Regions from separate parts of the Thainema salinarum CENA647 genome, predicted to be linked through region 2. Evidence: predicted binding sites of a transcription regulator. Region 2 holds the regulator's gene; the other holds the start of a gene.
The links. Region 2 encodes NtcA, which controls nitrogen genes in cyanobacteria. Its sites were predicted from a motif close to TTTGTANNNNNNNNTACAAA; they were not measured.
Positions count from the first base shown of each region.

Region 1: the regulator NtcA is predicted to act here: its motif matches at 8,534-8,553, upstream of AC286M_RS32970 (MSMEG_0569 family flavin-dependent oxidoreductase).

Region 1 is NZ_JBYJZJ010000022.1:5,943,118-5,959,317, forward strand. It holds gene AC286M_RS32935 (GUN4 domain-containing protein) at 1-1,026, shown strand, start outside; gene AC286M_RS32940 (hypothetical protein) at 1,602-1,796, shown strand; gene AC286M_RS32945 (orange carotenoid protein N-terminal domain-containing protein) at 2,044-2,568, opposite strand; gene AC286M_RS32950 (histone deacetylase family protein) at 2,702-3,634, opposite strand; gene AC286M_RS32955 (hypothetical protein) at 3,939-4,901, shown strand; gene AC286M_RS32960 (WD40 repeat domain-containing protein) at 5,083-6,207, shown strand; gene rpiA (ribose-5-phosphate isomerase RpiA) at 6,280-6,975, opposite strand; gene AC286M_RS32970 (MSMEG_0569 family flavin-dependent oxidoreductase) at 7,192-8,475, opposite strand; gene AC286M_RS32975 (Crp/Fnr family transcriptional regulator) at 8,822-9,457, opposite strand; gene trpE (anthranilate synthase component I) at 9,619-11,154, opposite strand; gene AC286M_RS32985 (photosystem I reaction center subunit II PsaD) at 11,461-11,889, opposite strand; gene AC286M_RS32990 (CHASE2 domain-containing protein) at 12,291-14,690, shown strand; gene mgtE (magnesium transporter) at 14,947-16,200, shown strand, end outside.
Region 2 is NZ_JBYJZJ010000022.1:750,506-766,705, forward strand. It holds gene AC286M_RS10085 (alpha/beta hydrolase) at 1-98, shown strand, start outside; gene AC286M_RS10090 (ATP synthase subunit B family protein) at 201-641, shown strand; gene AC286M_RS10095 (DUF3084 family protein) at 1,034-2,449, opposite strand; gene ntcA (global nitrogen regulator NtcA) at 2,671-3,342, opposite strand; gene fabI (enoyl-ACP reductase FabI) at 3,768-4,544, shown strand; gene AC286M_RS10110 (DUF3465 domain-containing protein) at 4,692-5,159, shown strand; gene hisB (imidazoleglycerol-phosphate dehydratase HisB) at 5,269-5,907, shown strand; gene AC286M_RS10120 (response regulator) at 6,213-6,674, shown strand; gene AC286M_RS10125 (Mo-dependent nitrogenase C-terminal domain-containing protein) at 6,940-7,629, shown strand; gene AC286M_RS10130 (ABC transporter permease) at 7,791-9,410, opposite strand; gene AC286M_RS10135 (sensor histidine kinase) at 10,055-11,755, shown strand; gene AC286M_RS10140 (hypothetical protein) at 11,752-12,372, opposite strand; gene AC286M_RS10145 (class I SAM-dependent methyltransferase) at 12,371-13,036, shown strand; gene nei (endonuclease VIII) at 13,149-13,973, shown strand; gene AC286M_RS10155 (hypothetical protein) at 14,060-14,251, opposite strand; gene AC286M_RS10160 (response regulator) at 14,235-15,191, shown strand; gene ubiE (bifunctional demethylmenaquinone methyltransferase/2-methoxy-6-polyprenyl-1,4-benzoquinol methylase UbiE) at 15,215-15,949, shown strand; gene AC286M_RS10170 (proton extrusion protein PcxA) at 16,006-16,200, opposite strand, start outside.

The DNA.
Region 1 (16,200 bases), 5.2 Mb from region 2:
CATCAGCGCAATGTGATTCACCGCGACATCAAGCCCTCGAATCTGATCCGTCGTCGGGCCGATGACAGACTGGTGCTGATTGACTTCGGCGCAGTGAAGCAGTTGGGAACGCGCGTGATCGGGGTGCAGGGCAACACGACCCGCACGATTGCAATCGGTTCACCCGGTTACATGCCCAACGAGCAGTCTGCTGGACGGCCCCGCTTCAGCAGCGACATTTATGCAGTTGGCATGATTGGCATTCAGGCGTTGACGGGCAAGCATCCCAAGACGCTGCCCGAAGATCACCACACCTGCGAAATCCTCTGGCGAGACGGCATTCAGGCTAGTTCAGCCCTGTGCGAAGTGCTGGATCGGATGGTGCGCTACGATTTTCGCGATCGCTATCCCACGGCGGCGGAAGCGTTGGCGGCGTTGGATCAGCTCATGCCACTCCAGTCCTCTCTGATTCATCAACCGGGCAGCACTGCGCGAACCGCCCAGTTTGCCCCAACCAGTTTATCCAATCAGGTGTTTCTTGATTCCGCCTGCAATATTGACTATCGCCCCCTACAAGCTTTGCTGGAAGCAGGTCGTTGGCAAGAAGCGGATCGCGAAACCTACCAAATGATGCTGGCGGCGCGTAGCCTCCAACCTGGAGCCCGACTCAGCGCGGCTGATCTGGAGGCATTTCCCTGTCGCGATTTGCGGACGCTGGATTATCTCTGGGTGAACTGGAGCGGCGGGCGGTTTGGCTTTAGCATTCAAAAGCAAATCTGGCGTGAGGTGGGTGGCCGCACCGACATGAACTACGCTAATTTGCAGCTTCTGGGACGCGGTGGTCGCTCAGGCTGGCGGATCAACGGCCCCATTGAACGCTTTGGGAATCGAGTCGGTTGGCGCGATCGCAGTGAATGGCTCGGCTTTGATGCTCTCGAATTTAACACCAGTGCTGTCGATGGACACCTACCCGCTTGGCATTTGGGTGCCATTGGCCTAGCCCAAATGGTGCGTTTTTTTGCTCGGCTTGATGATTGTTTACTGTAGGAAGCGAGAGGTGGGGCGAGAGGAGTGAGAAGTAATGGAGGCATACAAAAATAGTGAATTTGTCATACTTCGATAGTCTTTTGATGAAGGATGGGCAAATTAAATGAAGCTACCTATAAATTTGTTCAAGATGCAAAATATGGTGCCAAATGCAACAGTTTATCTTTGTATTCTTGGACAAGATTAAGTTGCTGAGCGATGTAAACACTCAACTCAACCAGTCGTTTGATGGCAGTGGTTTGATCGCTGGATCTCACTAAACTCAATAACTGCAATTCGGTTACTCAACCAAATTGATGGTGCGCGTTGTGGCGCTATTTAGGACGTTCAATGCTCATCCTGCTGATCAGCTGGATTAAGGTACAAGTGATTGCGTCAAGCCAGCAACTACCAACAGGTTCTCACGGATTCAGCATCTGATGGCTTTGGTATATGCAGACTTAATCAAATATTTCTGTTACGTACTATACAAATGTGTTATGGTTTCAGCATAAATGGTCGCCTAGCCGTCACGCTAGACTCCCTCAGGTTGATGATCCGGCTTCAGTTACCTGCTTCAGTACAAGGAGATTCCCATGACCAGCTTTGATTCTGTCCCCAAAGTTCCCGCTACACAGCAAGAGCTCGATAATCTCATTCAGCGTTATCGGGCAGCCGATCCAAAGGATGGCAACCTCTATCGAATTTGGGAAGTAATTCGAACTGCGGCACTCCAGCAAAAAGGGAAAGAAATTCCCAATGATCATGTCAGCGGCGAATCCAGCTATTAGTGCAAATTTCCGTATGGAACTTTATTGAACTTTGCGATCGCAAAGTTACCCAATAAGTTGTTGTAAAAGTTGCGCATGGTGGGGCTTTCACAACAGCTTGTTGTTTGACATCAGTCTCCAAAAATATAAGAACATTTAAGAGGGAGGTGCGATCGCACCTCCCTCTTAAATGTTCTTATCTCGAATTTATCGCTATCAACGACCCATTTTGACAGCTTCTGGTAGTTGATACTGCAAGTGACCAGTCTTACAAACTTGGAGTTTTACCAGTTTCTTTCTGGCTGGGAATATCACCAACCTCGCTGTAGCCCATGTTGCCAGCAATGGTGCGCAGCATAGAGATTTGCTCTTGAAATTCCAGGTTTTCAATTCGCTTCAGCGCATCTTTAATCGCTGAGCTGGCTTTATAATCAGCCGGCATATCGACCACATTATTGCCCATTTCTTTGGCCCAAGCGTACCAAACCAAGAGCTGATTATTTTCAGTCAAGCCACCATAAGCACGAGAACATTCAGAGTCTTTTCCTTCTACAATTTCTCGCATGATTTGCAGTTGCTCATCATCAGACAGCTCCAGATAGTCACCGATCAGGGTGGGTACCAATTCTGGATTAGCGGCGGAGGGAGCAGCGGGCGTAATCGATTCACCCATATGCTCATATGCGTAGTAAAGCAGCGCTAGTTTCTCGTCTGTGCCTAACGATTCAAATGCATCTACGACTTTTTGAGTTCCTTCGGGTAAAAAAGTGTTTTTGTTAGCACTTGCAGTCATATAAGTTCCTATGTTTATCGTTCGTACCCTACAAATATCAGGAGCCGCAGATTGGATCTCCCTTCAGTGGGTAGAAATTAGGCAGGCATATGACTGTGTCAAAAGACAGGTTTTTGACTACGCTGCCACCCAGTTACGCGATGCCAGCAACGGCTAGGCAGGGTTCAACAGTTGCGAGTACCGAATTTGCCAAAGCCGCAAAATGATAGCCACCCTCCAATCCAAATACGATGCGGGACGTGAGCTGTAGGCAGTACTGCGTCAGGATTTTATAGTCGTCGGGTTCAAGGTCAATGCTCGCTAGTGGGTCGGCAGCATTTGCGTCGTAGCCAGCACTGACCAAGAGCAAATCCGGCTGAAAATTCTGCAAAAACGGCATGACCTTTTGCTCAAATGCCAGCGTGTAGTCGGTAATGGTGCTACCGGGTCGCATAGGAATATTCAGCACATTGTGGTGTTCACCCTGATCGGTGGCGCGCCCCGTGCCGGGATAGCAAGGAGACTGATGGGTAGAGCAGTAGACAATGCGGGAATCATGCTCCACGATGTCTTGCGTTCCGTTGCCGTGATGAACATCCCAATCCAGAATGGCCACGCGTTCAATGCCCGGTTGCTGGAGGGCATAGTAAGCTGCGATCGCAGCATTGGATAACAAGCAAAATCCCATGCCTGTGCGCTTGACGGCATGATGCCCAGGCGGACGCGCCAGGACAAAGGCTGGCCCATTGGTTGTCAAAGCGCTATCTACTCCATCAATCCAGGCACTGACCGCCAGTAGCGCCACCTCAAAACTGCGGGGTGACACACGCGTATCGGCATCGATCCGTCCTCCGCCACCATTCGCCAGTTGCCGCAGTGCTTCAACATAACTTGCATCATGTACGGCCAGTACCCACGGCATCACGTCCCGCTGCTGTACTGGAGTCGGTGTTTGCCATTTGAGCTGATTGGCCCAAGGCGCAGTCTTTAAGGATTTGACAATAGCCGTCAGGCGTTCTGGACATTCGGGGTGTCCGTAGCCTGGATCGTGCTGCAAAAATTCATCGGAGTAAAAAATAGGCAGCATGGCAAATTTGCTTTGGGATTCAGTCTATGCATTCAATATCACTCCTCTATTCTAGGGCGCAAATTCTTCTAGAAGAGCCATTTTGTCGCGTTGTATCGAAGCACGGCACATCCACGATCAAAACCTACCGAAATCAAGCTGGCAGACGAGCAGAATTCACCCGCAGACAAAAATATTGTGAATTGTCGGGATATGGCTCTTACGGAGAGTGCAAGACGATCGCTATAATGCTGGCGTGCAATAACCACTTGCCGTAGAGCATAGGCTGGAACGCTCTACCATCTTGATTTTTGCAGTTGCTACCATGTCATATATCATGCAGGCCAATTGCTATCCGTGTCTGGTGCTCAATTCCTTATCGCCGAAAGGCTGGAAAATTCAACTATCGCTGCTGACATTTGCGATCGCACTGGTCATGTCTGCTTGCACATCTGCCCAACCTGGTCAATCTGGCCAATCTGGGGCCGATCCGCAATCGCCGCCAAATTTGACCAAAGCAGACTCGCCAGCGCTGGCATCACCGAATCATGCCGTTCAGAAATATAGCGAAACGACCCGTGGCGTCAAAGTCGCCACGCTACATCCTGAGCCAATCTCAATTACGGGAGAGATCTCCTTTGAGCAGGCGGTGATGAAGGCCGCTAATGCGACGGAACTGGCCGATGTTGCCCAAACAGTAGATGATTGGGAACGGGTTGTGCAGCATTGGCAAACGGCCATTGCTTTAATACAGGCTATTCCCGCTACGGATGATAAATATGCGATCGCGCAACAGCGCCTGCCTGCTTATCAACAGCAGCTGCAAGTTGCCCAGCAGCAGGCTGCTCAACTGGCCGAACAACAAGCCACCCAGCACAAGCAACGCGCAAAGCAAGGTGAACACATTTTTCGAGAGGTGCGTGGAAACTACCAGTTGACCAATGTTTTGCAGGGCACCCCGACCCTCCAAATCATTGTTCTGGATGAGCAGTGGAAATCACTGTCCAAAACAGAACAAATCAATCTGGCTGAATACGCTAAATCGCTGGTTCAATCGGCCCGTTCAGCACCAGACGAGTATGTTGATGTTTCAGTCTCGAATCCCATTTACGATCGCTTTGTTTCGAAAGCGGCTGGACTATGCGATGACTGCTGGGCAATTGTAGTCAGCGAACAGCCCAGCATCAGCAGCTTTTCCGATCTGAAAACAGTTGTCCAAGGAGATGAACTGTGGGAGAAGGAAGACCCCTGCTGTCGGGGGAAGAAGGTTTCAGAGTTTGTCAGGTAGGGAGAGGCTGTAGAGGGTCATAGAGGAGTTAATCGGGCAGAGAGGAATTGGCAGTGGTTAGTAATTGATGGTTGATGATTGGAGGGATCTGATTTTGGCGGGGTTGATTGCATAAGCTGGCGAAAGTGAGAGATAAATCGGGATGTTCATTCGTTCTTGGTTTATTTCCAGCACAGTATTTATGAATAAGCCCTCATTCTTTGGATTTAGCCGAATTGCGATCGCAGTTTCCCTGTCAATGACGAGTCCACTTCTACCGTTGACTGCTAGCCGAAGTGCGATCGCGGTTGAAGTGCCAAACCCGCCGATCCAGTTAGCTCAAGCGAATACCATTTCCCTCTTACGCAATCTTCAGCATGGCAATAATGTGCTCGGTTTAGCCTTTAGTCCCAATGGTCAATATCTGGCGAGTGCAGCTAGCGATCGCAGTTTGCGGGTGTGGAATGTGGATGCGGTGCTGCAGGGAGATGAGCAGCGATTTGTGCGTCATGTAATTGATTTACCGAGTAGCGATCGCTATGGCACGTCGCTGGCCTTTAGCCCAGACAATCGCTATCTGGTCTCTGCAACGTTTAACGGCGATGTGCGGGTGTGGGATTTGAATGCTTGCGATCCGGAGCGGAATACCTGCGCGTCAGAGGTAATTTTGGATCGAGACTATCGAGGTGTTTCGCCGACGGTGCAGTTCAGTCCCAACGGTCAGTATCTGGCGGCCAGTAATTTTGACGGCAGCATCACGCTCTGGAACTGGGGAAGTCGTACCGTCTTGGCAACGCTGGAAGCGGAAACGGGACGGCACAATGGCGAGCGGCAAGACGGTCGCTTCTCGTCGCTGACCTTTAGTCCCGATGGCAAGTATCTGGTTGCGGGCAGTCACGACACAACCATCACCGTTTGGGATCTAGAAGATGATTTTGAGCGAGTGGAAGTCATCAAAACTCGCCTGGGTGTTGAGTCGGTTAAGTTCAGCCCCGATGGTGAAACGTTAGCGGCAGGGAATCTAGATGGAGTTGAACTGCGCTCGTTTAAGGAAGTGCGCGGTCGTCTACAAATTGGTGAACCTGTCGAAATGCAGGGGGCTGGACGGGTGAATTCTCTCGTCTATAGCCGCAGTGGTCAGCTCATCTTCAGTGGCGACAATAGCGGCAATGTGATGGTTTGGGATACGGAGGAGGAAGAATCCCTGGGGACTGCACCTGCCGACCAGCAGCATAATGCACCCGTTCTGGCAGTCGTGATGAATTCAAATGGCGATTTGGTAGCAACCAGCAGCTCCAACGGCGAAATCAAGCTCTGGCAACCCTAGTCATTTCATAGCAACGTAGGGGCGAATGGCCATTCGCCCCTACCAAATGTATAACGAGAATCAGGAAATAACCTACATTTCGCGAATGGAAACTTGGCCGTCTTTGACTTCGCCGATCAGGACGAGGTCGGTGACATCGACAAACAGGCCGTTTTCTAATACACCCGGAATATTGTTGATCCGCTGCTCCATTGCGGCTGGATCGGTGATAGCTTCAAACTTCACGTCCAGCACCATGTTGCCCTGGTCGGTGATCACAGGGCCATCTTTCTTGACGCCCATCCGCAGTTCAACCTTGCCGCCGAGGTTTTCTAAGGCGCGAGTTACAGGCGCGATCGCAATTGGCAATACTTCAACGGGTAGGGGAAATGCACCCAGCTTATCGACGATCTTAGAGCTGTCAACCACGACGATAAACTGCTTGGCCAGCGAGTCAACCACCTTCTCACGGGTATGAGCTGCGCCGCCGCCCTTAATCAAATTGCGCTGCGGATCGACCTCATCCGCCCCATCAATGGCAACATCAATGCCACTGACTTCATCCAGCGTTGTCAGCGGAATCCCGTGCTGCTTAGCCAATACAGATGCCTGAAACGAAGTCGGAATTCCCTTGATGTCCTTGAGTTCACCAGACTTCAACCGCTCACCCAAAAACTGAATTGCAAAAGCGGTGGTTGATCCCGTCCCTAGTCCTACGATTGAGCCGGAGGTGACGCGGGCGGCTGCCGCTTTGCCGACTTCTTGTTTCATCAACTTAACAGGATCCATTCCTTCGGTCATTCCAACACTCCTTCTGTTTATATGTCTATGTAAACCACGATGCTTGGTTCTAGAATGACGGAAAGTGGAACAGATGCCTAGTCTTTTGCTGAGAAATTCAGAGCCATTCCTCAGCCTTATGACATGCATTGAAAGCTAGAAGGGTAAGCATACTGCGACCTTGCGGTAGCATCATTATCTTTTTGGTTTTTGATAAGAAATTCTTTATGAACCGATAAGAAAAGCATACATATTGCTGCTGTCGCCCATGTAAGATTCCTTCTTGCGAGCGGCAATATAGTCCGCCAGATGCATGGCGTCGCGGGCAATCCCCGAAAAGCGACCCGACCCCCAGGTGTAAAGCCAGGGTAAGCCCAGAAAGTACAGTCCCCAGATCTCGGTAACGCCGCGATCGTGCCCCGGATAACCTTTGCCGTCAAAAACGGGCAGCTCAACCCAGCGAAAGTCCGACTCGTAGCCGATACTCCAAATGATGGTGCCAATATTGGCCTGCTCGTAATCGAGTTCCAAAACGGGTTTGGTCGGCTCCCAAGCAGGAACGTAAGGCGGTTCGGTCGGAGCTGGAATCTGGTGCTTATCAATAAACTGGTCGATGGTGCGCTTAATGCTTTCAGCTACGGCATCGGCCTGATCGAGGTTCTGCTTCAGGTCGTTCTGAAATTCAAGCTGAGTGCCTTGGATATCTTTCAGCCTGCCGTAAAGCTGCATCCCGTCTAGCGCTAGCTGCCGCAGGTCGATTTCACGCCCGCCATCCCGTCCGGTAACGTAGTGATTGGTTTTATGACGGGCCTGTTCTTTTTGGGGATGCTGATCAATCGTTAGGTCGTAGTAGCCCATCTGATCCAGCCAGGCAACTACGTCTTTGCCGCGATAGGTACGAGCCGAGCGGGGTGCGCCACCGACGCAGAGATGAACCGGCTTGCCCGCAAAGTGCAAATCTTCGGCAATTTGACAGCCGGATTGGCCAGTTCCCACAACGAGAACGGCTTTATCCGGCAGCGATTGAGGATTTCTGTACTCCGACGAGTGAATTTGGACAATGTGCTCCGGTAGCCGAGTTGCGATCGCAGGTATCTTGGGCTTGTGATAATAACCCGCCGCAATTACCACCTGATCAGCGGTATAGTCGCCAATTGTGGTCGAGACTTCGAACACGTCCTGAGCTTTGTTCTTACGCAGCTTCAGCACTTCCACCCCTTCTTCAACCGGAGCGGCAAACGCCGCTGCATAGTCCTTGATGTACTGCACGATGTCATGCTTGGGCATGAAGCCGTGCGGATCGGGGCCAGGATACGAATATCCAGGTAACTGACACTGCCAGTTGGGCGTGACCAGACAAAAGGAATCCCAGCGCTTGGCTTTCCAGGAGTAGCCAATCTCTTTCTTCTCAAAGACGATGTGGTCAATCCCTTTTTGTTTCAGGCAGTAGCTCATGGATAGGCCCGACTGCCCACCACCCACAATGATGACCGAGTAATGTTGCTGCATGAATCGTACCAGCCGTGTGAGGTCTTATTGCCACACTACGAACGATTCACTGAGGGCGTTTGTATCTCTAACTACGAAAGCCTTGAGAACCCGCCAAGTTTAGCAGTAAGCACAGGTGCGATCGCAGTTCTCTCCAATCGCTGAACCACGAATATGCAGAACATCTATTTGCACCTAACAATTGATCCAGGTAACACCAATCCCCTCGGGTGGGCATCGTTCACCCTTATCTACCGAAGTACTAGTGCTTTGTCCAGTGTGTTTTGAGGGGTAGAAGAATTTTGAAAATATTGCGGCGCAATATTTTCAAAATTCTTCTACCCCTCATTTCTACTTTGACAGACTACTAGGATGCGATCGCAGTTGATTGCAGAATCAGATGCCGACCGGAATCAATCAACAGCCAGTTTTCATCCCGCAGTTGACCCAGCAACCGAGTGACCGTAACGCGGGTTGTTCCAATGGCATTAGCAAGCTGCTGATGCGTTAGACGAGTATTGATGCGAATACCTTGGGCGACGGGTTGTCCCATTTCCTGGGCCAGGAGCAGCAGCAGATGACGCAGTCGATCTTCGACTCGGCGCTGGCCTGCCATTGCCAGTACTGCCTCCGTTTGCTGGAGGCGACGGCTTAACTGGCGAAAGAGTCCCTGAGCCAACAGTGGCGACTGCTCAATTTCCATCTGATTGAGCCGCATCAGATCGACATCGGTGAGTGCGATCGCACTATAGGGGCGCAGTCGAGTGAAAGCAGTACCAAAAGGCATTGCAGGGCAGGCTAGACCCAAAATCGCTTCATCACCAGTGGGGTATAGCGTACTGAGCTGAACCACCCCTCGGCAGACAATCCAAATATCTTGAGGACGCATGGGGATAGTCTGGCCGGTGCTGAAGGGATGCAACTCCCTGCCTTGATAGACGTTTTCTAGAACTTGTCGCCATTCAGCAGAGGGAGGTTGTGTGGGAAGCTGAGCCTGAAGCATGGGAGTTTCATGTATACTACCGCACAGTAAATGTAGAAGACGAAGCTCAAATCCCGGTAATTAGCAGGTTGTCCTTAGGTTAAGATTTTTTTCATATTTGTGGGTGCCAAATAAAAATAATTAGGTCGCCGCAATGCGGCAACCTAATTATTTTTAGGGCTTTACTTTTGTAGGCAGCGAATCGCTTCTAGCATGCCGCGTGCCTTATTTAGCGTCTCCTGATACTCTTTCTCCGGTTCAGAGTCGGCTACTAAACCCGCTCCAGCCTGGACACTGACCGTATGACTACCGTTTCCGCTGCCCCGCACCACCATCGTCCGAATTGCGATCGCAGTATTGAGCTGACCTTCAAAGTCGTAGTAGCCGTAGGCCCCTGAGTAAACGCCTCGGCGGCAGGGTTCTAGCTCGTGAATAATCTGCATGGCGCGGATTTTAGGTGCGCCGCTAACGGTACCCGCTGGGAAGCAGGCTTTCAGCAGTTCCCAAGCAGTTTTGCCAGGAGCCAGCGTGCCAACCACGTTGCTGACAATGTGCATCACGTGGGAGTAGCGCTCAATCACCATCAGCTCATCAACTGAAACCGATCCGTTGTCGCAGACGCGCCCCAGATCATTGCGACCGAGATCGACCAGCATAACGTGTTCGGCGATTTCCTTCGGATCTTGCAGCAGGTCGTTGGCCAATGCCATATCTTCGGGAACGGTATGACCCCGAGGTCGAGTCCCTGCAATTGGACGTAAAGTTGCGATCGCGCGATTATCTTGGGCTTCATCCCGCTCGGCTTTGACCATCACTTCGGGGCTGGAGCCAATGATTTGCCAGTCGCCAAAGTGAAAATAGGCCATATAGGGCGAAGGATTGATCAGCCGCAGCGAGCGGTACAGCGCAAACGGATCGCCCTCGTATGCCGTCGTTAATCGCTGGGAAATCACCACCTGGAAAATATCGCCAGCGTGGATGTAATCTTTTGCTTTTAGAACATTGGCGCAGAACTGTTCGCGAGTGGTATTGCTGGTGTAGGACAGCTCCGCTCGCTCTCTGCCATTGGGCGGCGTCCACTGCAAGACGGCATCGCGACCGGAGAAGGGGATTTGCAGCTTGTCGATCAGATTTTGCACCTGGCCGCAGGCTTTATCGTAAGCCGTTTGCAGATCCACCGTCTCGTCCCGCAGATCGGCATAGGCAACTGCCCAAATCTTACGCTTCACTTGGTCAAAAATCAGCAGGTGATCCACCTGCATCCACAGCCCATCCGGTAAATCCGCCTCTGTGGTTGGATAGACGGGCACCGTCGGCTCCATCCAGCGAATTAGCTCATAGCCCCAGAAGCCAAACAGACCGCCAATTCCCGGCGGCAGTTCCGGCAGTTTGACGGGAGTATAGGGAGCTAGACATTCACTTAGCGCAATAAAGGGATCGCCTTCAAACACCTGCTGCTGGCCATCGCGGTGGGTTTGCACGGTGCGATCGCAGCGCGTTTCCAGCGTCCACAGCGGGTCACAACCCAGCAAACTGTAGCGACCAATATTTTCGCCCCCTTCCACCGACTCCAGCAAAAAGCTGTAGGGCTGTCCGGCGCAGACCTTGTACCACGCTGAAACGGGCGTATCGAGATCTGCTACCCACTCTTGGTAAACCGGAATAAAGTTACCGCGCTGGGCCAAGGCTTTGAATTCAGAAAAACCAGGGGAAACCATGAGTGAAAACAGCGATAGGTATTAGGGTCAGGTGCAGAGTAGTGATACTATCTCACATCTTGCCGCAAAAGCTGAGACTTCTGACATGTGAGACTTCTGACATGAATATAGGACTTACGCACTTCTTGGTTCAAAATGAAAGACAGCCATCAACAGAATGCACAGAATGCATCGATGGCTGTCTCTATGGCTAGTCAGTTCAACTACAGTAGGGCCAGAATATGGTGCTTCCAACAACCTACTGTTGATCAACAGACGAAGGATTAGAACAAAGGGCGAAGGGCACAAATTTATGCGATCGCAGATTTACACCTCGAAGGGTGCCTTACCGCTGAACTTGATCGTAGCAGGCTCAGGATTGCTGCCAATGTTGCGATCCTTCTTACCAGCGTAAGAACGGCCCTCTTTGGCATTTTCAGGAAATTCACCATCCGCAGGGTGGATGTACTGCGTTTCGCCATTCGGATAGATGCGATAGATTTTGTAATCCTGCATCTTGGGTTTGAAGTTGGTGCGCAGCTTCTTGCCAAGTGCAAGACAATGCTCTTTACGAGGTAGATACAGCAGGTTCTCTCCCTCATGCATGATGGCTGCGCCTCCGGTTGGCAGTTCGAAAACTTGCTCTTTGGGGCTGGTCCAGGTAATGGCGTATTTTTCTTCAGTCTCTGCTTTAGAAAGTAATCCGCCGGTGTTACCACCGTAGGATGGGGTTTGTCCAGTCAAGGTTTCTGTCATAGGTCTTTACTCTCAACCGTTTTTAGGGGATCGTATCACCGGGTTTTGATGCTACTACCGACTTCGTGAGGATCTGTTACAGTTCTACAAACTTAATTGTTGCAGGACTTAACGTTTTAATCTGTTCTCGAATGGTAAGGCCATCTCATACCGCATTGGTGCACTACGACCAGTTCTAGTTTTGCGTGAAATGCACACGAGACAAGCTTTTTGAACAAAAATTATTCTGAGATTTTACAACTTGCTGCCATCCGGCTTGGCATTTTGCGAAAATGGAACCTGGATTAACCAGCTCACATCGCATCGTTCTGCCTGCAGCCGTCTACTGCATAGTTCCTGCTGTACAGGTATTGCAGCCGTCTATTGCCCCAGTTATTGCCCCCAGTTATTGCGTAAGTTTGGTGACTGAAACTCGTCCCGATCCGACTCCAGTTCGCACTCCTCTGTTAACCAACACGGTTACCCAAAAAGTTTCGAAACCGTGGTGGTCACGCTTTTCTTTTGGGCAGGTGACAGTGGCCATGATTGGCGGCTGGACATTGCTGGCAACCTATGCCACCGGGTTCAACATTGGCTTGGCTCAACTGTTGGAACGGCAGGTGCACACTCTTTTCTTCAATGTGCGGGGAGTCGTTGAACCACCCAGCGATATCGTCATTCTGGCGATTGATGAAGAATCCCTGGGGCAGGGACAGTTTTATGCGGCTGATCCAGAGGGGCAGGCGGACTTAGCACCGATTGCCGCTTGGCCGTGGCAGCGCACCGCCTATGCACGTGTGATTGAGCGGTTGATGGAGGCGGAGGCATCTGCGATCGCACTTGACATCATTCTGGATACGCCCAGTACCTATGGTGATGCTGACGATGCCCAACTGACGCAGACGCTAGAACGCTACGGCGATCGCGTGGTGTTAGCAGCAGACTTAGTGGGGGATGATAATTTATTAAGCCAGTTTGGTGAAGTAGAGAGTTCGTCTCCTACGTCTGGCGTCAAGACTCAGGTGGGGCTGGTTTCACCACAAGAACCGTGGCGATCTCTGGCTCATAATGGTCTGCTCGACACACCAGTGGAAGTTGATGGACGGATTCACCAACTGGGCCAGATTGCGATCGCACGGTTCGCGCTGCGCAATCCAGCCTCCTACGAAGCACTGCAGGACGCGACTACGATTCCAGACACGTTTGCGGCAGCAACGCTCGCAGCCGCCCAGCGAGAGCATGAACCGCCGACGGGAACCAGTATCTTCTTTTACGGAGGGCGTAACACGTTTACCTACGTCCCCTTCTGGATGGCACTGGATCCAAAAGCGTGGCAGGGCGAAAGCCAGTTGCGGGAAATCTTTGCCGACAAAATTGTGCTGGTGGGCGCGACGGCTCCCAGCCTACAGGATATTCACGATACGCCCTTCGGCCCCATGCCGGGGGTGGAAGTGCAGGCCAATGCGATCGCAACTTTGATGGACAATCGCTCGATTGGGGCTGCCCTACCCGCAGTTTGGCTAGAGGGACTGCTGGTACTCGTAACCCTGTCTGGGTTTGGCTATGGGATTGTGCGATCGCGCCAGCCGCTGTATCAGTTTGGCTGGACGTTTGGAGCCTGTGTGCTGTGGTATGCCGTGGGCTACGGCGCATTTGTTCTAGGTTCGCTGACGCTGCCCGTGGCGGTTCCTTCAACTGCGATCGCACTCATTGGCATCTCCCACATCACGATCAGCGCCATTCGCGAGCAGATTCGCAAGCAGCAGTTGCGCCAAACCCTGAAGCAGTACGCCGCTCTGCCCATCGTGCAGGAAATTATCAGTCAGCAGGACGATCTGCGGGACTTGCTGCTGGAGCGGGAAGCTGCCATCTTCGGCAAAATCCTGGGCGGACGGTATCGCGTTGTCAAGGTATTGGGAACCGGAGGCTTCAGCGAAACCTATATTGCCGAAGATACTCAGCGCCCCAGCAATCCCCCCTGCGTGGTCAAACGGCTGCGGCTGATGAGCGACCAGCCCAACATGCTGAAGCTGATGCGACGGCTATTTATCGTGGAAGCCGAGAGCCTGGAACGACTGGGACAGCACAGCCAGATTCCTCAGCTCTTGGCTTACTTTGAGGAAGACCAGGAATTTTACTTGGTGCAGGAACTGATCGTTGGTCGGTCACTGCATGGGGAGTTGGCGATTCGAGGCGTTTTGCCGCCGGAAAGCGCCGTGCAGATTCTGGTCGATCTCTTGCCTGTTTTGGAATTTGTCCATAATCAAAACGTGATTCACCGCGATATCAAACCCGTCAATATCATTCGCCGGGGGGCTGATGCCAAATTAGTGCTGATTGACTTCGGTATCGCCAAGCGGATTTCTCATCAGGTAGCCGAATCTGACCCCACTACCAAATTCACCATCGGTCTGGGAACCAAAGGCTATATGCCCAGCGAACAGGCTGCTGGCATGCCCCAGTTCAACAGTGATCTGTATGCGCTAGGCATGACGGTGATTGAGGCGCTGACTGGACTGCGCCCCAGCCAACTGCCGCTGGACAATATGGGCAATTCTCGCTGGGAAGACCAGGTGCCTACTATTAGTCCTGAATTCAAAGCGCTGCTGAATAAGATGGTGCACTACAATTTTGCCCAGCGCTATCAGACCGTGCGCGACGTGATGGCCGCTTTAGAAACGCTACCTGAACTGTTGCAGTCAGCTATGCCAGCCACTCTCCTTGCTGATAGTGGCGTAATGAACATCCAGGACATCATAGAGAACTCCGATCAGGATCTAGAGGAGGCCAGTTCTGAAACTCAGATTTGGGACGAAGAATAAAGCGGGTTTGCTGGGCAATATTGAAATAATTCTAGAAACCTACTTAGAATCATGGCGGGCGAGAAAATTTAGCGTCTGATCCCCAATCCGGCTGTGAAGAATCAGAGTAATTGTTTGTGAGCGGGTGCGTTCAGCGCACTATTCATTAACAGCTCATCAACAGCCAAAACTGATTTCGTCGGCGGATTGCAGATGACTCGCCATTGCCGTAAGCTTTGCGGCAGTGGCTATAGTGCGACATATCTTGGGCTAGGGCGTGGCGTTAACCGATAACAACGATTCACCAACAGCAGCACAATCCACCATTTCGCGGCGAGAACTGCGAGAACTGGTGCGATCGCAACTGCAAGCGCTGCTGGAACAGCAAAATCTCCAGGGAGCCAAAGCGCTCTTGGGGCCAGTTCAGCCTGCCGATATTGCCGAGGCCATTGAGGGACTCCCCGAAGCCATGCAGGCCATCGCCTTTCGGCTACTGCCCAAAACCGAAGCAATTGAAGTTTACGAACATCTCGAATCCAGCGTCCAGCAAACTCTGGTTGAAGAATTTAAGCGCCAGGACGTGATCGACATCGTCGATAAGATGTCGCCGGATGACCGAGCGCGCCTGTTTGATGAGCTACCTGCTAAGGTGGTGCGGCGGCTGCTCCAGCACCTCAGCCCGGAAGAACGCCGCGCCACCAACCTGCTGCTCGGGTATGAACCCGACACGGCAGGGCGGATCATGACGCCGGAGTATGTCTCCCTGAAGGAGAACTGGACGGTCGGCCAAGCGCTGGACTATATCCGCACCAAAGCGGGCGTCAGTGAGACCATTTACTACCTCTACGTCACAGATGCGGCCCGACAGCTGACGGGCATCTTGTCCCTGCGCGCCCTCGTCACCGCCCAACCGGAACAGTTCATCGGCCAGATCATGACCCGCGAAGTGGTATCGCTGCGTACTGATGCTGACCAGGAAGAAGCAGCCCGCATGATTCAGCGCTACGACTTTCTGGCCGTGCCCGTGGTGGATACGGAGCAGCGGCTAGTGGGGATCATCACCGTTGATGACGTGATTGACATCCTGGAAGAGGAAACCACGGAAGATATCTATACCCTGGGCGGCGTCCAATCCGGCGGCGATAACTACTTTCAAACCAACTTGCTGACCGTGGCTCGCAAGCGGGTGGTGTGGCTGTGTGTCCTGCTGCTGACCAACACCGTCACGACCGCTGTGATTCGCAGCCAGCAGAGCATCATTGAGCAGGTAGCCGTGCTGGCCGCTTTCATTCCCCTGCTGATTGGCACAGGCGGCAACGTGGGCGCACAGTCGTCTACCGTCGTGATTCGCGGCTTGAATACCGATGAAATTCAAACCGATAAAGCCGGACGCACAATTATGCGAGAAGCGATCGCAGGTGCGTTTCTGGGACTCATGCTCAGCGTGATCGTCACCATCTGGGCGTATTTCCTCCAGGGCAACTTAGCCGTGGCGCTGACGGTCGGCATTAGCTTAATCGGCATTTCGGTA
Region 2 (16,200 bases):
TGGCGATTGAGCAAGCCGGACACCTGATGGTGCTGAATCGAGCCAGCCAAGTCTCTGAGCTAATCACTCAAATTATTGAGACAAACTCAAACCAATAGCCCCTACCTTTGGCAGGCTGAGATCAGCCCTGTGATGGACGTTCTGACTGTAAGACTCACTACTATGAAACCTGTACACAGAACTCCTCATAAAACTAAAACATGAATTTCTTAAAACGAACCCTCGGAATCCTCTTTGCTGGAATGCTGTTGTTCATCACAACCGCTTGTAGCAATCCCTCAACCTCTGCTAGCACCAAGGCCGTGCCCCAGCGCAGTACATCCAACGTCGAGCGAACGATTACTGACCAAGTTAGTCGCCCTAGTCGACCAGCTGCGGAAGTTAAGAGAGATGCCGAAAGGATAACGAAGCAGGCTAGAGAACAGCAAGCCAAAAGAACGGGTGATGTTAGGGAAAACGCTCAACGCGTTCTGGACAGTACCTCTGAGAATGCAAAGCGAGTTGGTAATCAAATCGAAAACAAAGCCAGTGAAGCCAAAAATCGGTTAGAAGATCAAGCAAATGCATCACTCGATTCGGCTAAAACCAAAGCAGAACGAGCTTTGGATAAAGCAGAAAATACGGTTGATGACTTAAGCTAATTCGGCATGTAGAATTCGGCGAATTTAATCGGGACATGGCATTGCCGTGTCCCGATATTTGTAGCGGTTCGTGAGCTGTCAATTCCTTCCAGCTTGTTGTAGGCAAAAATTAGGCAAAAATGGAGGGGCAGACTTGGTCAAACACCGATGCCCCCGTATTCACCGAGCCAAACACTTCAATGCCTAGACTGAACTAGCCTTGATCCAAGGCAATTATCTCAGCAATTTCGACGCTATACCCCGTCTTGTTAGGCTGCTAAAGTGCATTACCAGAGGACGTTAGCGCGATCGCATATTCTGTTCCCTCTCTGGTTGCCGCATCGCAGCTCTTCATACTCGCTAATGCTTCCGACCGATCCTGCTGTAGCCGTACCTCGAAGAGAATTAGATGACTAACGTAAACCAGTTGGAGGCAGGAACGGGTCGGGTTGTCCGGTTTGGAACAGAATTCGGCCATCTTGTACGGCAGCCAAATCAACTAAAACCGGGCCAGAGGCATAAATGGGCTGAGTTGCGATCGCTTGTAGGCTGACGGGCTGCCCATAGCGCTGCACCTGTTCTAAAAAGCGAAAGATGGTTTCTGGACGCCCCGCCACATCAACGTCGTCCACGACTACGCCAGCCTGTCGAGAACGAAACTGCGAGGTTGCTAAGAGTAAATACAATCGCTCTCGCAGGCCCTGAGTCGTTAAATTCTCGCGCTCAATAGGCGTGGCCGCGACAACATCTCCTGTGTCGAAAATCAAGTCATTGGGAACGGCATCCCAAAATACTTGAATACAGGGATCGTTCTCCTCCAAAACGCAGGGTTCGCCAACTAAGTAGTTTGCCGCTGACAGAATTCGTACTACATAAGCTTGTCCGTCATCAACCTGTTCAACAAGCTGCTGGACTTCCGGGTTCGTAATAAAAATAATTTGCTGCTCTGGATCGTTGAAGTTTGGTAAAACGGCGCGAAGCGCGGTTCGATTGGCCTCCTGAAGAATTTGGCGAATCGCATCCACTGCTGCTTCGGGTTGCTCAACCCGAAATACACCCGAAGCCAAGACCTGATTGCGAGCCAGTGCCACATTGCCTTGACGCAGTCCTTGTGCTTCTTGCTCCAGCCGTCTAACCTCGGTCGATAGATAATCCTGCTGGGCTTCCAGTTCTTCCAGTAAGTTTTTCTGACGTGCGATCGCAGTATCTCGTTGGCCAATTTCGCGATCGCGCTCCTCAATCAGCGCCCGAATTTCCCGTTCCCGCTCAATCAATGCCTGTCGTTCCGTCTGAAGCTGCTGGACTTCCTGCTGTAGCTCCTGCTCCTGCTGAGAGAGCTGACGCAGTTGACGTTGGGCTTGACCATAGCTGCGCTCGCTCTGCTGTAGCTCTGTTTGAGTCTGACTAAGCTGTGCCTGTGTCTGTTGCTGACGCTCTACTGCCGCGTTGAGTGAACTATTAATTTCTTGCAGCCGCTGCTGCGCCTTCTTTTGACGACTCTGGGCTTCTTCTAGTTCATCTTCGATTCGCTCGCGATCGCGCTGCACCTGCTGGAGATCCGTCTGTGCCTCCCGCAGATCCGTCTGCACTTCTTCGAACTCAAAAACGCCTTTGCGAAGCTGGCTGCTGACGGCAAATAAAATTCCCAGAGTAGAGGCCGAAATCAAGCTGCCTGTTATGACGCTAACCAATGTCGCAGTCTGCCGTGGACGCAGATTGAACAGGGTAAGCCGAGCTTTTCCCACCTTCATGCCGATGCGATCGCCCAATGTTGCGATCACACCGCCAAGAATGAGAATAGCCACAATCAGGACGTACCCTATGGTCATGGAAGAGTTTAGTTAACCTACAGCAACAGCCTGTTCAATCGACGCAATGGACGTAGTGTCAGGATCTCGGCTTCAATCTATACGTGAGATATAGCCACGTTCCTCTACCAGCATAGGTTTAAATGCCAAGCTTCGGGGTCAATTGCGAACAAGCTCACTGTAGAACAAAAAGGCAACGACAAATCAGTGTTGCGCTGATCGATAAACAAATGACGCACAGGCTACGTAAACTGCCGACTCAAAATGACAGGATTGTGTACAGTAATCTTTTTCTTGTGAATCGAAATCATCTCATCTTGGCGCAAATCACCTAACAGGCGGGTCACCGTTACGCGAGTTGAACCGATCGCTTCTGCGATCGCTTGATGGGACAGCTTGAGATCGATCGTAATACCGTCTTTGCTGGGTACGCCAAAATCGCGACAGAGAATCAGCAGGAAACTGACTAGCCGTGATCCCATATCCCGATGGGCGAGGGTCTCAATCATCATCTCGGTTTGCAAAATTCGCGAGGATAGACCTTGCAGCATGAGCATGGCTAATTCCGGATGCTCACCCAGGGCCTTGGAAACCTGCTCAATCGGCACCGATAGCAGTTCCACTGGAGTAAAGGCGACAGCATGGTAGAACCGATCCGAACGATTGCCCGTAATCAGTGACAGAACACCAAACACGCTATTTTCTCGCAATAGCGCTACGGTAATTTCTTCTCCCGCTTCATAGACCCGCGAGAGCTTGACTGCGCCTTTTAATAAAAAGTAGACGCGCTCAGCCGGATCGCCTGGGAAAAAAATGGTTTTACCTCGTTCAAATGACTCAACTACCGGTGGAAAAATACCGCCGCTGAGCTGCTTAAATAAATCCGCGAGTGGTCGCTCTTGCGTCACTACCATACCTCTTTGCCCTACCACCTGTTTGTGCTGGTTTTACGTATTTACCCACACGTATGGGACGAAACAGACCGTCTGTATCAACGCCTATATATTAGACCCACTAAAACCTACTCTTGAAACACTTTTTTGTGATAAATGCTACATATTCTTAAGGATAGGGATTGATTTTCTAAGGTTTTCTCGGTTTACGCCAATAATTCACCTCAATCATAAGCGGAGAAACTGGATTATGTGTGGATATTGCCATCCCTTGTCACTCTGAGAGTGCGCAATGAGTTGCAAGTAGTTGGTGCGCATCGCCCGACTACTGAGCCACTCTTCTGACCAAATGATTTGCGATCGCGATCGCTCACGAATTGATGAGCTGGCATGAGAGGATTGGGAACAGACGTTGACTATTGAACTACAGACATAAACGGACGACCATGCTAAATCTCTCAGGGAAAAACGCGTTTGTTACGGGTATTGCCAATAATCGTTCCATTGCTTGGGGCATTGCCCAACAGCTCCATCAAGCCGGGGCCAATTTAGCCATTACCTACTTGCCGGACGAGCGGGGTCGTCATGAAAAGAAAGTGGCTGATCTGGTTGAATCGCTCAATCCTGACCTGTTTCTCCCCTTAAATGTGCAGAACGATGAGCAAGTAACTGCGGCATTTGATGCGGTAAAGGAAAAGTGGGGACGAGTTGATATTTTGGTTCATTGCCTTGCGTTTGCCAATCGGGATGACCTGACGGGCAACTTTGTGGATACCTCTCGCACCGGATTTCAAACCGCGCTAGATATTAGTGCTTATTCTCTGGTGCAGTTGGCTAATGCCGCTAAGCCGTTGATGACCGAGGGCGGCAGTATCGTTACTCTGACCTATCTAGGCGGCGTCAAAGTAGTTCCGAACTACAACGTGATGGGCATCGCTAAAGCTGCACTAGAGATGAATGTCCGCTATCTAGCCGCCGATCTAGGCCCAGCCAATATCCGCGTCAACGGCATTTCGGCTGGCCCGATTCGCACGCTGGCCTCTTCTGCCGTTGGTGGCATTCTGGACATGATTCACCATGTTGAAGCCACAGCGCCCCTGCGCCGCACTGTAACCCAAAAAGAAGTGGGCAATGCAGCCGCTTTTCTCTGCAGCGATTTGGCCAGTGGGATTACCGGACAAATTCTCTACGTGGATTCTGGCTACGAAATTATGGGCATGTAAGATCGTACGTTCACGGTTGCCGCGACTAAGTTGAATTGGCTACAACTGGAACGCATAAATCGTCAGCAGAGAAGGATTTGCGATCGCAGATCCTCCTCTGCTGATCCTCAATTCATCAACATTCATCAACTCATCAACCAACCTGACATGACGGATTTAAAGCGGGCTATTCCTCAAGTTATCGCCTTGGCGGCAGTTGCGATCGCGCCGATCGCTTGTGCCTTCACCAGCCCACCATCGCATCAATCCCTAGCGCAGTCTCCATCAGCGATTGCCCAAGCCAGCGAACAGGTCATTCTGGATGCCTACGCTCAGCATGCGTCCAACGTCATGGTAGAAGCCGCAGGTCAAGTTGATCGGTTGCTATCAGATGATTTAGAGGGTTCCCGTCATCAGCGCTTCATCGTTCGCCTCTCGTCTGGACATACGGTTCTCATCAGCCACAATATTGACCTTGCACCCCGGATTGATGCTCTGCGTCAAGGAGACACAGTGCGATTTCGGGGAGAATACGAGTGGAACAGTCAAGGCGGAGTGGTGCACTGGACACATCATGATCCCAATGGCTCTCATCCCGGAGGCTGGATCGAGCATCAAGGGCAACGCTACGAATAATGCCGACCAATGGTGCTACGGATAATACTCCACCACCGTTACGGATCAGCCCGCACGAATGGTGCAGCTAGCGCGATAGGATAGATCCTGAGAGCTATTTATTTGACCCATGCAGACCCGCGATCGCCAAATTTCCACCGTCAACAATCTAGATACTGCTGCCCGGATTGCCTCGGTCAGCCGTACCACCAAAGAAACCGACATCCACGTTACGGTCAATCTCGACGGTCAGGGAAAATGTATCGCTGAAACCGGAATTCCCTTTCTGGATCACATGCTGGATCAAATTTCATCTCATGGCTTGATTGACTTGGAAGTACGCGCCACGGGTGACTTGGAGATCGATGATCACCACACCAATGAGGATGTGGGCATCACACTTGGCCAAGCCATTCATCAAGCCCTGGGCGATCGCAAAGGTATCCACCGCTTTGGTCATTTTGTTGCGCCGCTGGATGAATCACTCGTTCAGGTCGCCCTTGACTTTTCAGGACGGCCTCACCTGTCCTATGGCTTAGACATTCCCACCCAGCGAGTTGGCACCTACGACACGCAACTGGTACGCGAATTCTTCGTTGCCATTGTCAATCACGCTCAGATGACTCTGCATATTCGGCAACTGGACGGGATCAACTCTCACCACATTATTGAAGCGACATTTAAAGCGTTTGCTCGCGCTATGCGGATGGCGATTGAAGCCGATCCACGCCGCATTAATACCATTCCTAGCTCAAAAGGAGTTTTGTAGTCACCTCGCGACGCACTGCTGATTTCGCTCAGTATTTCTCGCTCAGTATTTTTACTCAGTATTGACTGAGCAGTTGAGCAAGTCTGGGCCAAGAATTCAGTAACCAAATGCAAAGTTACTTGAGAGAATATAAATAAAATGTTAAGACATAAGAAGTCGCGGCGACTCTGTCGTGATGCCGAACGTTCCAGGAGTTAATTCCTCGAATTATGCAGCATCAGCCAGCTCTATCTACGTGCCACACGCTGCCATGTAAGAGGTGCCTGACTGCTTCAATCTACGATGCCTATTGGAGCGATTTACCTATGGCTTCTCAGCTGTCAAAGACTGTTGCTGCACCCTCTACTCATCCTGAAATTACTGATTCAATCTCATCGCGACTACCGTTGGTGCTAGCGGTCGATGATGATGAAGACAGCCTATTACTGCTGTGTAAGGTGCTGGATATGTTTCACATTCCTTACCTCAGTACGACTAATCCACTAAAGGCGCTAACGCTGATTCAAGAGCATTGTCCCTCTCTCATTTTGTTGGATGTGGTGATGCCGGAAGTGAGCGGGCTAGATATTATTTATGCTTTAAAGCGCTCTGCCAAAACCCAGTTGATACCCGTTGTAGCCATCACGGCGCTGGCCAAGATGGAAGATCGTCAGCTTCTGCTGCAATCTGGCTTTGCTGATTACCTCAACAAACCCTACAACATTGACGATCTACAGGCGTTGCTGATCCGGTATTTAACCGCAGCTCACGTTGTAGAGGCTGACTGAAAAACTGCCTGATCTACGGAAATAGCATCTTATTTCCTGTGACGGAACAAATTGCTGCCTATTCCAACTGCTATTGATGAACTGGACTGGGTATCATGAGTTTAGAGGCTTGGATGATTATGACATCGCATCCTCAAACCCAGTCATATTTAATCCTGTAGCCCAACTCAATATCAAGTGAAGACTAAGCAAATTCTTACAACTGCGAGGATGCCACATTGTTTCTAACCTTATTTCTGTAGAGCACTCTGATAGGTGACAACTCATGGCTCATACGGTTCAGTCCTCCTACACTCAAGAGCAAATTGCTACCTGGCTAAGAGGACTGTTGACGATTGCTTGGGCAGACGGACATTTTGATGAGGAGGAAAAAGACCTCATTCACACGATTCTAGATGATGAACTGGCCAAAGACATCAACTTTGAAACGTTTGAACCCGTTACGGCTACCAGCTTAGCGGAGCATATCGGTCAAGATAGCCACATGGCGGAAAATTTTCTCCGCACTGCTGTAATGGTCGCGCTAGCGGATGGCGTATATTCCGCATCGGAAGATGAAAAGCTCCAGAGCTTTTGTGAGGCACTCAGCCAAGAAATTGAAGTACTCAATTCGCTGCGGTCTACACTGTATGACCTCTCTGGTTCCGAGCCGACAGCGGCGGCACCTGCGATCGCACCTGGCAGTCACGATGGCAAAATTGATCCGCTCAAACCCGCCCGCGAGTGGCTAGACCAGCTTGATGTACAAGATCCGCGTTTGGCACGATTTATCTGCAAACTGGTGCCACCCCAGTGTCCCTTTGAGCGGGATGTCAAGCTGTTTGGCAAGAAGATTGTTCACATTCCACCCATGTGTAAGCTCAATCCGCTGTATGAACAGCTTGTCGGTTTACGCTTCCGAGCGCTCTCCTATTTAGCGGATGATTGCAACGAGGATGTAACACCTTACATTTAAGACTCAAGCTGTATCACTCAGGCTTAAACAAGGGAATTGCTGATTTTAAGTATGAATTGTGATGTGGGGGCGATGCCCCCACATCACAATTCATACCCAGATTAAGTAACGCCTTAAACAAGAGGCCGCACAATGTGCGGCCTCTTGTTTAAGCTCTAATTTTAAGATGCGCCAGATTGCGATCGCGACACCTGCCAACTGAGCAGCATAACGGGAATCAAACCAACCAGCACAATTGCTAGCGCCGGAGCCGCAGCCTCGGCTAGACGCTCATCCGACGCGAGGCGATACACCTGCACCGCCAGCGTATCAAAGTTAAACGGGCGCACGATCAGTGTGGCTGGTAGCTCTTTCATTACGTCAACAAACACCAGAATGGCGGCGGTAACTAGCCCCCCTCCCATCAGGGGCGCATGGATTTTGAGCAGCGTCGATATGGAACCGTAACCCAGCGAGTGGGACGCGTCGTCTAAGCTGGGTTTGATGCGGCTGAGGCTGGACTGCACGGTGTTGTAGGAAACCGCTAGAAAGCGGACAAGATAGGCAAAAACGAGGGCGATAATCGTGCCACTGAGTAACAATCCGGTTGAGATGCCCAATAGGCTCTGCATGGAGCGATCCAACCAGTTATCAAATCGGCCCAGCGGCATCAGAATTCCGACCGCGATGACAGCTCCGGGTACCGCATAGCCAATTGAGGCTACGCGTACAGCAACAGCCATACTCGGTTTGGGCCGCAGCCGTAAGCCGTAGGCCATGATCAAAGCCAGGACAACGGCTAGCCCAGCGGTTAGAAAGGCCAGAACTAAGCTATTGCTGGCGTACTGCCAAAATCCAGTACTAAAGTTATCAGTCATATTTGCGATCGCCATTTCGGCCAGCACCACCGCTGGAATCAAAAATCCCAGAATGATTGGCAGGGCGCACATGAAGCTCGCTCCGATTGCTCGCCAATGGTGTAACTGAAAGGCTGAAAACGGCTGCTGACTGTTGTGGCTTTGATAGTACTTGGTGCGGCGGCGTGACCATTGTTCCAACACCAGCAGCGCCAAGATGAAGGTGAGCAGCAGCGCCGATAGCTGAGAAGCCGCAATCCGTTCACCCAAACCAAACCAGGTGCGATAAATTCCGGTTGTAAATGTTTCAACGCCAAAAAATTGGACGGTGCCGAAATCATTTAACGTTTCCATCAGCGCCAGCGCTACGCCGCCCATAATTCCGGGACGCGCCAGCGGCAGCGCCACTCGAAAAAAGCCGTTCCATGGATTGCAGCCTAATGACCGACTGGCCTCTAGGGTACAAACCGACTGGTCGAGAAAGGCAACGCGGGTAATCAGGTACACGTAAGGATAGAGTACGAGCGTCAGCATTGCGATCGCACCACCAAGCGAGCGAATATCAGGAAACCAGTAATCATTGACACTGCTCCAGCCAAAGATTTGGCGCAGGCTCGACTGAACCGGCCCATAGAATTCCAGTAGATCCGTATACACATAGGCCAAGATATAGGCCGGAGCGGCAAGCGGCAGCAGCAGTGCCCATTCGAAGACACGACGGCCTGGAAATTGACAGGTTGTTACCAGCCATGCCGTGCTGACTCCGATGATCGTGACGCCCAAACTCACACCGACCATCAGCCAAAACGATTGCAGCATATAGGTCGGCAATACAGTTGAGGCCAAATGGCTCCAAATTTCTTGACTAGAGGGAGTAAAGACCGAGCCGATGACCACCAGGATGGGCGAAGCAATCAAAATTGCGATCGCACCCACAACCAGCATCCATCCATCTATTCGTAAGTGTGAAGATCGCAAGTGTGAAGATACCTGCTTAACCCGATCTATATATTTGGTTGCCATTCTTCCTCGGCTCACTCATCAACCCTAGTAGCCAATCCTAGCGTTTCAAATGCCCCATCTAAAGCATTCGCCTGTCGGAAGACACCTGACTGGAGGCGACAGAACTGCCTACCAGAACGTTGACTCCTGCCAAGTGACAACTGCAATAGACTTTATTGGAAATAAAGTTTTTGGGGTTGGAAATTGTTTTGTAGCGCGGCGAAGCCGCGCTACAAAACAATTTCCGATAAAGTCTAAGATATGGCCCAACAGAAATCTCTGCGCTGTCTTTGGCAAGAGATCGACAGTACAACCCTTTTGCCAAAAACGTTTGCTAAAAATGTAGGTTCTTATCTCAATGCTTCCCGGCTGTTGGAGCTGGTCAAACAAATTATGGATTCGTGATCTACGATGACAGTATTCACTCCGCCAAGTATAAACTCGTATGGAGAATGTAAATTAGTTCTTCCCTGTTTTTGGTTGGACAGAGCGAGTCATTAACATTAGGGGTGCTTCCACAGAATCTTGTCCTGACGTTGCAGATGTAGTTGTGAAAAAAAGCCTAGTGGTTTTACAGGAAAGCGACCTTGCGGCGTAATTTACCTTCATCAAAACTAGATGTTTCTGATCAGCTAGAGTCACCAAAATTTGTCAGCTTGCGCGTCAAATTACTGTTGGGCTTTAGCGTGATTTTTAGCATCGTTTTCGCGGGTGCTTTTTATTGGTTCTATACCTTTACAACTGAAAAAACAATTGACCGACTGCGGACAGAACTGCGATCAACTCTCAAAGGGGCAGCAGAAGGGGTCGATGTTGAAGAACTGTTGGAGCTGTATGAAACTGGGGAGCGAAACGCCGCTGGATTTTCAGACGATCCGCGCTATCAGCGGCAGCTAGAGTGGTTTGAAACGGTGCATCGATTGCGCCCTGATACCTGGCTTTATTCAATGGTGGTGGGCAAAGCGGCTGATAATCGACGGATCGGCCCTGCCGTCGTTGCTCCCAATGAACGGGAGATGATCTATCTGGTCGATTTGCGGGTGAACTATGTACCTGAAAAGGCGGTCAAGTTTTTAGAGCCCGATATTTTGAGTTTGCGGGCGCGCAAAGTGCTGGAAACGGGTGAATTAGCTGAGCATTCTCGACTATATACCGATAAGTGGGGCACCTGGCTATCGGCTTCTGCACCGTTGAAAAATGATGCTGGTGAAGTGGTCGCCATCCTGGGACTGGATATTGATGCGCGTCATGTGCGAGACATTCAGCAGACGATTCGACATCGGGTGATTATCGCCTTTGCGATCGCATACGGAGTACTGTTTGTTCTGATTTATGTCCTATCTGGTGTTTTAACCCGTAATTTAATTGTGCTGACTGAAGCAGCCGAGCGAGTCGCTGACGGCGAATATGTGCAAAAGATTGCGTTCCCGCGTCAGAGTCGCTTTCCAGATGAAATGGATCGGCTGGCTCAGGTGTTTGACGTGATGGTGGAGCGCATTCGGACGCGGGAACGGCTGATCCGACATGGTAAGAGGGTGGAAACGGAAATTCGCAATGCGCTAGAAGAAGAAAAAGAACTGAATGCGCTCAAGTCCCGCTTCATCTCGATGGTCTCCCACGAATTTCGTACGCCGCTGACGGTGATTCGCACCTCGGTTGAACTGCTGGAACAGTATGGCCACATTGCCTCTGCCGCGAAGCGCCAGGAGTATTTTCAGCGCATTCGCTCAGCCATTCGCAACATGTCCCACCTAATGGAAGATGTCCTCACCATCGGCAAAGCAGAGGCAGGCAAGCTAGAGCTAGAGCTGACTCCAGTTGATTTGCAAGCCTTTTGCCAGGATTTGATCGATGAGATTCAGCTCAGCATCGGCAAATCCCATACTATTTCGTTTACCTGCGATCGCAACTGTCCCACTTCGGCACTGATTGATCCCAAACTGCTGCGATCAATTTTGACCAATCTGTTATCCAATGCGGTCAAATATTCACCCAGCGGTAAGCCAATTGACTTTCACCTCACCTGCTCTGACACCACCGCGATGTTCCAGATTGAGGATCACGGCATCGGCATCCCGGATGAAGATCAGCCTAAGCTGTTTGAGACGTTCCATCGTGCCCAAAATGCCATCAACATTCGCGGCACCGGACTCGGACTCGCCATCGTCAAGCAGTGCATTGAACTGCACAACGGCCAGGTTTCGTTTTCCAGCCAGCAGGGAGTCGGCACTGTCTTTCGAGTCGAGCTACCGCTAAACCTAAGTCAAAGCCACCTAGAACAACACTAAAGCGCCTGACCGGAGGCAATACTTTGGGCACCGGGTTCATGAATGTAGAGAATGCAGTCCGTTTCGCTCTTGACCATAATCAGGTCATCGCCCCGCTGAGCAATTTTGGTGATCAGCTCTAGCGCTCGATCCATGTCAGGCTCCTGACGGAAAAAGCTGTAGTAGCCACCGTTAAACGCGATCGCAACTAGGGGTTTATCTAAATCCGGTGTGCGGATGTAGCACGGTTGATACTGGGCGCGGTCAATTAGAATCGTACAGGTGCCGGGTGCGATCGCATTTAAATTAGCCGCAGGCGTACGGGTTTTGCAGACGATAGGCGTTGCATTGGGCTCCAAACCCCAGAGACTATACCCTTTAGGAGTAGCCAGAATCGCAACTTCTTCGCCCCGATAGCTCAACTTGGTCAATAACCTCAGCGTTTTGGCCACGGTGTCAGTCGCTTTCAGGAAGCTGTAGAACCCTCGTCCCGTTTGAATCGATGGCAAGCTGTGGTCACAGTCGGGGATCTGAATGCGGCAGGTATGATACTGCTGTCGGGAGGCTAAAAAAACGGTGGCAGCGGGAACGTGATGTTTAAGCTGTTCAGATGATAGTGACACAGTTCGAGATTGCATGGAGACACACAAAAGTATGGATGAATATACCTCCAAGGATTCCCTACTTTACCAACAAAATCCCACGGAACGGTTCTCAAATCGAGCACAGGACTACGCTCAGCACCGACCCAGCTATCCTGTAACTGCGATCGCGCATCTGTTGGCTGGCTTAGGTGACCCATCAGGCCTATCTGCTGCTGATATTGGCGCAGGCACAGGCATTTCGGCGCGTCTGCTGGCTGATCAGGGGGTGACGGTGTGGGCGGTTGAGCCAAATGCCGCTATGCGCCAAGCGGGACAGGCTGAAACCACGGGTTTACCCGACGCTGCTGTTGATCTAGTTACCTGCTGCCAAGCCTTTCACTGGTTTCAGCCCGAACCGAGTCTGCAAGAATTCCACCGGATTTTGCGACCGGGCGGACGACTGGCGCTGATGTGGAATGACCGCGACGAGAGCGACGAATTTGTAGGGCAGTACACTCAACTTCTCTGCGACGCAGCAGGCGATCGCTACCTCAACCATGCCGATCATCGTGATCTAGAGGCCGTGCAGCACAGTCTGTTATTCAAGGATTATCAAGCGTTGACCTTTCCCTATCATCAGTTCCTCACGCTTGAGGGACTGATTGGTCGCGCCATGAGTTCGTCCTATGTGCCGCAGACCGGGACGGCTGCGGAGTAGTTAGTTACCAACCTCACGCAACTGCATCAGCGGTTCAGCGATGCCGATGGGCGAGTCCGCTTTGCTTACGTCACTCGGCTCTATCTAGCCACCTATCGAGAAGTGGTAAATCATGCCTGAAGGCCCTGAAATCAAGCGCTCAGCCGACAAAATTGCCGCTGCGATCGCACATCGTCCAATTAAAGAGATCTTCTTTGCCTTTGACCACCTCAAACCCTACGCTGAAAAGCTACAGGAGTGCCAAGTTATCGCCGTAGAGCCGCGAGGCAAAGCTCTGCTCACGCGGTTCGACAACGGGCTGAACATCTACAGCCACAATCAGCTCTACGGCAAATGGATCATTCGCAAAGCCTACTCTTATCCCGAAACCAATTGGCAGCTCCGGCTAGCCATTCACACGGAGCGCAAGTCAGCCCTACTCTACAGCGCCTCTGATATCGACGTACTGGCCGATGCCGATTTGGCGCATCATCCGTTCTTACAGCGCATTGGGCCAGATGTGCTAGATGAGCAGGTTACCGTTGAACAAGTGATGGAGCGATTGCGCGATCGCGAATTTCATCGCCGCAAGTTCACCACGCTGCTGCTGGATCAGCATTTCCTGGCTGGATTAGGCAACTATTTGCGTACCGAAATTTTGTTTGTGGCGCGGGTTCACCCCGAACGGCGTCCGGTCGATTGTACCGAGGCAGAATTGCACCAAGTCGCTGAAGCTGCGATCGCAGTTTCGCGCCAGTCCTACGTCACGGCGGGTATTACAAACGATATTGATCTTGCTAACCAGCTTAAAGCGCAGGGCTATAAACGCTCGGCCTATCGCCACTGGGCCTTTAACCGCCAATATCAACCCTGCTTGATCTGCGGCACGCCGATTGTGAAAGCCATGTCCGGTGGGCGTCGCTACTACTTCTGTCCAACCTGCCAAGGTACCGCTTAAATTCCTTCAGCTCAGCCAAATCTGCCAGCACCTGATAGGTCTGACAAATGTGCGGGAATAATGAGTGCTGTGCGACGTTGTAATGCTTAGACATTACCGTCTGTCAAGATGCTAACCTCTGAAGTAGCCGCAGACTCATACGCGATCGCAAATTTCACTGGCGTCATTAGCGTCAACATCAGAATCACCCTATTGTCCTCAATGGACGATAAACAATAAACCGAAAACATGACCATCGCATTATCCGAGGAGATGGAGGTAATGGACAATTTGACCATCGGCTTAGACCCAACAAGCCGCCCCCTAAGTAGCCGAGGCCGTCCCGCCAAGCCCAAAATGTTGGTTGTGGACGATGAGCCAGACAACCTTGATCTTCTGTATCGGACATTTCGGCGGGATTTCCAGGTTTTAAAGGCCGAAAGCGGCATCATGGCGCTCGAAGTACTGGAATCCGAGGGCGAAGTAGCGGTGATCATTTCTGACCAGCGGATGCCAGAGATGAAGGGAACGGAATTCTTGAGCAAAACCGTGCCCCAATTTCCCAACACCGTGCGGATTATTCTGACGGGCTTCACCGACGTGGAAGATTTGGTTGAAGCGATCAACTCTGGTCAGGTTTACAAGTACATCACCAAGCCCTGGGATCCGAACGAACTCAAAATCGTGGTGCAGCGGGCGGCTGAAACCTATGAGTTACTCAATCAGCGCACTGAAGAACTGGTGAGAGCACAGGCTCAAATGTCGCTATTGAAGACGATTGTATCGGTTGCTCGTGAGCAAGATACCGTCCAAACCAGCCTTGAACCGCTCGCTAAAGCCTTTAGCCAAAGTTTCTCAACCAACTGCTGCGTCATCTGTCCCTTAGCCGACGGCTCAACGGGCGATGAAATCGGCTGTTATCCGGCTGGCATCAGCACCGATTGGTTGGCGAACGATCCCCTGGTGCAAAAAGCGATCGCAGAAAAGTCGCTCCAAGTTGCCACCAATATTCCAGCCGATGCCGAGCTTTCTGCCGTGTCCCATTACACCGCAGGTGATATTCAAGCGCATCTCGTCGCCCCGATTATCTACCGCGACCAGGTGATTGCCCTGCTCTCCCTCCAGTGGAAGCAGCCCTGCCAACTGCGGGATGATGAGCTATGCCTGATTGAGCTATCGGCCCAGCAAGCCGCTCTCGCCTTGATTAGCACTCGCTACTATAATATGGCGCAGGTCTAATATCGGCTTCATCACAACTTGGCATGGCTAAAACTGTTCAAACCGATGAGCCGCTTTCTCTCAGTGCAGAAGCGGCTCATATTCGTTCGTTATTCAATCAAATTGCCCCTGTTTACGATCAGCTCAATGATTGGCTGAGCCTGGGCCTCCACCGAGTTTGGAAACAAATGGCGGTGCAGTGGGCTAACCCCCATGCGGGTGATACCTGTCTGGATTTATGCTGCGGCAGCGGCGATCTGGCTCGCCGCCTCGCCCGCGCCGTTGGCCCAGCAGGTCAGGTTTACGGGGCCGACTTTTCGCCCGCTCAACTTGCGATCGCACAGCAAATCGCTCAGGCCAATACCTTACCGCTACCGATCACCTGGGTGGAAGCCGATGCGCTGAATCTGCCATTCGACGATGATTTTTTCGACGCCGCCACGATGGGCTATGGCTTACGCAACGTCACCGACATTCCCCGCTGCTTACAAGAACTGCATCGGGTACTAAAACCGGGAGCTGCGATCGCAATTCTAGATTTCCACCGTCCCAGCACTGCACCGATGCAGCAGTTCCAGCAGTGGTACCTTGATCAGGTTGTCGTGCCGATCTCAGAGCAGTTTCAACTCAAAGAGGAATATGCCTACATTAGTCCCAGTTTGGAACGCTTTCCCATCGGCTCAGAACAGGTGCAGCTTGCTCAACAGGCGGGTTTTACCACAGCCACCCACTACCCCATCTTGGGTGGCATGATGGGTGTTTTAGTTGCCCAAAAGTAACTTTAAAGAGCGGTGTGGTCATACGGCTCAGCCGTATGACCACACCGCTAAATGACCTACTCATTCATCGTTCGATAGGTTGCCACTGCTGAGGGCGAGATGCGGTTCAGATATCGGAAAATCCAGTACTTAAACACCGTATCTAGAATCACCGGGAACGTGGCGATAAATAGAAAGATAAAGTCGCGGTTTGCAGGTAAACCAAAGTGTCGCGAAATTCCTTCCAGCAGCACTTCCCAGCCGTGGGGAGA